One region of the Actinoplanes sp. NPDC026623 genome, then DNA from elsewhere that is predicted to be linked to it. Evidence: riboswitches for the same ligand, from Rfam matches in the RefSeq annotation. Region 1 holds a riboswitch; the other holds the start of a gene.
What was found. A riboswitch is a leader RNA that binds a small molecule or an ion and turns the genes downstream of it on or off. The one in region 1 is predicted to bind cyclic di-AMP.

Region 1 (2,193 bases):
GGCAGAATCAGCCAGGTCGGCGCATGCCGGAGATGCCACCGGTGCGGTCGATCGAGGCCATCCGCACGTGGTCACCGGTGTGTGGCGCGTGAACCATGGTGCCGCCACCCACATAGATGCCCACGTGGTGCACGGGACTGCCGTAGAAGATCAGATCGCCCGGCTGCAGTTCACTGCGGCTGACCGACCTGCCCTCCCTGATCTGGTCACCCGTGAAGTGCTCCAGGTGCACACCGACGCTCCCCCACGCCTCCTTGGTGAGGCCGGAGCAGTCGTAACCGCCCGGACCCTCGGCCCCGAAGACGTAGGGCTTGCCGATGAGGTCGCACGCGCGCTGCGCCGCCCGGCCACCCTTGTCGTTTGTGTAGTCGACCGGGCACGCGCCCGTCTTGAGCGGACCGTCGGCGCCGCCACTCGCGCCGTACGCCCTGATCCGCAACTTCTGCAGGTCGTCGACCTTCTTCTGGATGGTCTTCTTCTGCTGTGCCAGCAGCTTGTCGCGCGCTGCCACGGCATCGGTGAGAGTGTCCAGATCACGCTTGTCGGACGACAGCTGATCGCGCAGCTTCGACACGCCCGCGATCGACTCGCGCTGGTGCCGGCTGAACTGATCGAGGAACGTGAGCTTCTCGGTCAGCCCCGTCGGCGAGCCGCTGACGATCATGGCCTTCATCGCGTTGGGCGAACCCTGCATGTAGGCCTGGCCCGCCATGTTGCCCACCTGCGACATGGCGAGATTGACCTGCAGCTCCAGCGGAGCGAGCCGCTTGTCGATCTTCTTGAGCTGAGCCCGGTTCTTGAGCAGCTGGTTGTGCACGTCGTTGTACTGCTCAATCACCAGTTCGAGCTTGTCCCACTGCTGGTCGATCTGCTTTTCGATGCTCGACGGGGACGGCGTCGCGTGCGCCGCTCCGGGAGCAACAAGAATCCCGACCGCGGCGACCGCGCAGGCGATGCTGCGCAGAATTGCGGCGCGTCGCGCCTCAATCCGTTTCACTTAGGTGCAGTGTCCTTTCTTCCCTGAACCGCCGACCGGGTTAGCTGACGGGTTCGGACGGGAAGCTCGCCCGGCCACGATGTCGCTGTGGCTTGACCCCGGTTTCCTGGGTCCCCGGCTCGTTCGCACGATTAGGCGTGGCTCGTCAGTTCGCCCGGGGCCGGACGAGGGGGGACTGCCGAGCCGGGACCACCGTACTCCCGATCACCATCGATGAGAACCCGGCGTTACCAGGGCACACAGCGCATAACACCCGGTGACCGAACGTAATTAATACAGACTTAAAGAGGCCACGCCGAGAGGGCCCGGTCCAGCCAGGGCAGCACCACGATCACTGTGGGTAACACCAGCAGTCCGGCCGCCGCGGTGGCCACCGCGACGGTCAGGCCCGCTGACCGGGGGTCGGTGCCCGCCAGCCGGTCCAGCCGCCGCCGGCGCTCCGCGGAGGCGCCGCGGACCTCGGCCGGGGCGTCCGGGCTGACCGCATCGCCGAGCAGCGCGAGGGCCGTGCGCAGCGGGGCCGCGCCGCCGCGGCGCCGGGCCGCGTCGTCCGCGACCATCTCCAACAGCAGGTGTACGGCGTCGAGCGGCGCCCGGCTGCGCAGCGGCCGGGGCACCGCCCGGTAGAACGCGGTGAACGACTCCATCACCACGTCGTGGCGGTGCCGCAGGTGTGCCTGCTCGTGCGCGATCACCACGCCCACCTGGGCGGCGTCCAGGACCCGCAGCGCGCCGCTGCTGAGCACCACCCGCGACGAGCGCCCCGGCAGGCAGTACGCGATCGGCAGCGGACCGTGCAGCACCCGCAGCCCGTCGGGCACCTCGGCCGGCAGCTCGCCGTGGCGCTCGGCGCTGTCGAGGAGGTCGACAAGCATCCGGTGCCGGGCCCGGCGGGCCCGCGAGCGGCTGCCGACCCGGAACAGCGAGACCGCCAGCCGCAGGATGATCAGCGCGGCGACGGCCAGGGCGCCGAGCAGCGCGGCGGCGCCGACCGGACGGCCGGAGCCCAGCTCGCTGACCAGTTCCTGCGGCGCGGCCAGCACGACGCCGAGCGCGCAGAGCACCCCGGCCAGGGTGATGCTCTGCCAGAGCAGCACGGCGGCGCCCGGCGCCCGGTCGGGCCAGCGGGCCGGCGCGAGGAAGCCCGGCACGACCAGCGACAGCGTGAGCCCGAGCGCGCCGAGCAGCAGCGCGGT
Region 2 (2,193 bases), on a different contig from region 1:
ACCTGCGAGCGCAGCATCTGGCTCGAGTCGGGGCTGATCCGGGCGGACGGCCCGACCGAGGACGTGCTGAAGGAGTACGAGGCCTACACCAAGCGGTAGGCCCCGCACCCCCTTCGCGTGGGGCTAGCGCATCGAGAGATGCACGTGGTTCGTGTGATCACTTGAGGGGTCGCCGTTACCCCTCGTGTAGGCCTTCCAGCCGCTGCTGGGCAACCAGATCCGCCGGAACCAGATCACGTAGAGCACGCCCAGCCGGCTGGAATTGCCGATGAAGTAGTTCGCCAGATTATTGCCGTAGGTCTTGCTGCTGCCGGTCGCGACGCCGCCGAAGCCCTTCTTGTCGGCGGCGAAGTCGCAGGCCCGGCCCTTGGGGTGCTCGCCGCTGTTCTGATGGCGGAAGCACGCGACGAAGTGGGTGAAGCCGTCCTTCTTCGCCTCCTTCATCGCGTGCAGGGTGCGCGGCGTGATGCAGCCGGACGTCGTCGGGTCGTTGACGGAGCAGGACTCGTCCGGCAGCGACCCGTCGGAGTTGCGCGGCGCGGCCGCGGCCCGCAGGTCGCTCCCGCCGCCGCTGGAGCCACCGCCGCTGGACTCGGTGCCGCCCGAGGACTCCTCGGCGCCGTTCGACGCGCCGGCCGCGTTGGCCGCATCGAGCGCCCGCTCCGCCTGCGCCTTGCGCTTGGCCATGATGTCGACCTGACGCTGCTGGTCGCGGATCTCGGCGTCGATCGCGGCCTTCGCCCGCTGCTGCCGGTCCCTCGAGTCCTTGAGGTCACGCACCGCGCGGTTCTGCTTGGCGGCGACCGTCTCGAGCATCTCCGCGCGGTCCAGCATGCTGCCGGTGGAGTCGGCGGTGAGCAGGGCGGTCATCGGCCCGAGCCGCCCGACGCGGTAGGACTGCTGGACGATGTCGTCCAGCGCCGCCTGCCGCGGGCCGAGCTCGGTGTCGATCTCCTTGAGCTTGTCGATCAGCTGCTGCTGGCGCGCCTTGGAGCGGGCCAGCGCCTCCTTGGCCTCGACGAAGCCCTTGGACGCCGCTTCGAGCTGCTCGATCAGGGACTTGGAGCCGCCCTCGCCGTCGTCGCCGGAGTCACCCGGCGCGGCGAGCGGCCGAGGTGCGGCGGAGGCCGGGGACGGGGCGACGAGCGCCAGCCCCGAGGTGGCGACGAGCGCCGCGAGCACGGTCGCTAATCGTCGGCGGGCAGGTTTAAGCCTCACGTGCTTTCCTTCCGTCGGCCGCCGACCGGGTTAGCTGACGGGTTCGGGACGGAAGCGATCCCTACCGGTCCGCGCCTGCGGCGTGGACCCGATTCACCCCATTACTCGGTTGGTTCCCCGGCTCGCCTTGCGGCGATTAAGCGGCGGTCTGCGCTGAGACCGTGACGAACACTACCCATCGATGCTAAGAATCGACAGGTGTCGCACTCTGGGCAACAATGCGGCCACTCGGCGTGATTTCGGCGCGGAAAGAATGCAACGACTCACACCTATGACTCGCCGCGGCTCGACTACCTGCGCATTCCATCGAAAGGTAACGGAAAGTCGTTGGTAGGTAACGCTTATATCGGCCTTGCGAAGACTGGCAGACGGCCCGTTGTCGGGTAAGCTGGCCGCCGGTTGCTGCCAAGAAGGCACCGCCCCCAAGGTGCCGGCAGCCCACCGCCTAATCGCCGCAAGGCGAGCCGGGGAACCACGCGTAGTAGTGGGGTGAATCCACTTAACAGTGGTAGGGATCGCTTCCGTCCCGAACCCGTCAGCTAACCCGGTCGGCGGCCACGCGGAAGGATTTTGAATGACGGCAAGACCCCGCCGGTGGCTGGTCCTCGCCCTGGCACCGCTAGTCGCGGTCTCGATGCTGATCGCGCCCGCCGCACCGGCAAGCGCCGACCCCGACGACTCGAAGTCGGCGACCGCCGACGACGGCGAAGAGGATCAGCTTCTCAACGACGTGCTCGACTCCACGGGCCGGCGTTTCGTCGCGGCGAAGTCGGCGGTCGCGAAGTCGACCAAGACGCAGCTCGCCCTCGCCCTCAGGGTCAAGAACGCCGAGTCCCGGCGAGACGCCCTGCTTCCCGAGGTCAGCGCGGTGGCGGCTCAGCAGTACCGCACCGGTGGCATCTCCACCATGGGCTTCCTGCTCAACACCAAGGGCCCGGAGAGCTTCCTCAAGATGGCGGTCTCCCTCGAGGAGAT

Region 2: linked by a shared signal. The riboswitch ahead of AB0F10_RS10100 (hypothetical protein) and the one ahead of AB0F10_RS41070 (NlpC/P60 family protein) in region 1 are both predicted to bind cyclic di-AMP.

Annotation. Positions count from the first base shown of each region.
Region 1 covers NZ_JBEZXZ010000262.1:5,747-7,939, forward strand. Annotated here, with positions in the region: gene AB0F10_RS41070 (NlpC/P60 family protein) at 8-997, opposite strand; cyclic di-AMP (ydaO/yuaA leader) riboswitch at 1,012-1,145, opposite strand; gene AB0F10_RS41075 (M56 family metallopeptidase) at 1,279-2,193, opposite strand, start outside; gene AB0F10_RS41080 (BlaI/MecI/CopY family transcriptional regulator) at 2,193-2,193, opposite strand, start outside.
Region 2 covers NZ_JBEZXZ010000023.1:40,351-42,543, reverse strand. Annotated here, with positions in the region: gene AB0F10_RS10105 (ABC transporter ATP-binding protein) at 1-99, shown strand, start outside; gene AB0F10_RS10100 (hypothetical protein) at 124-1,218, opposite strand; cyclic di-AMP (ydaO/yuaA leader) riboswitch at 1,222-1,371, opposite strand; cyclic di-AMP (ydaO/yuaA leader) riboswitch at 1,651-1,789, shown strand; gene AB0F10_RS10095 (hypothetical protein) at 1,793-2,193, shown strand, end outside.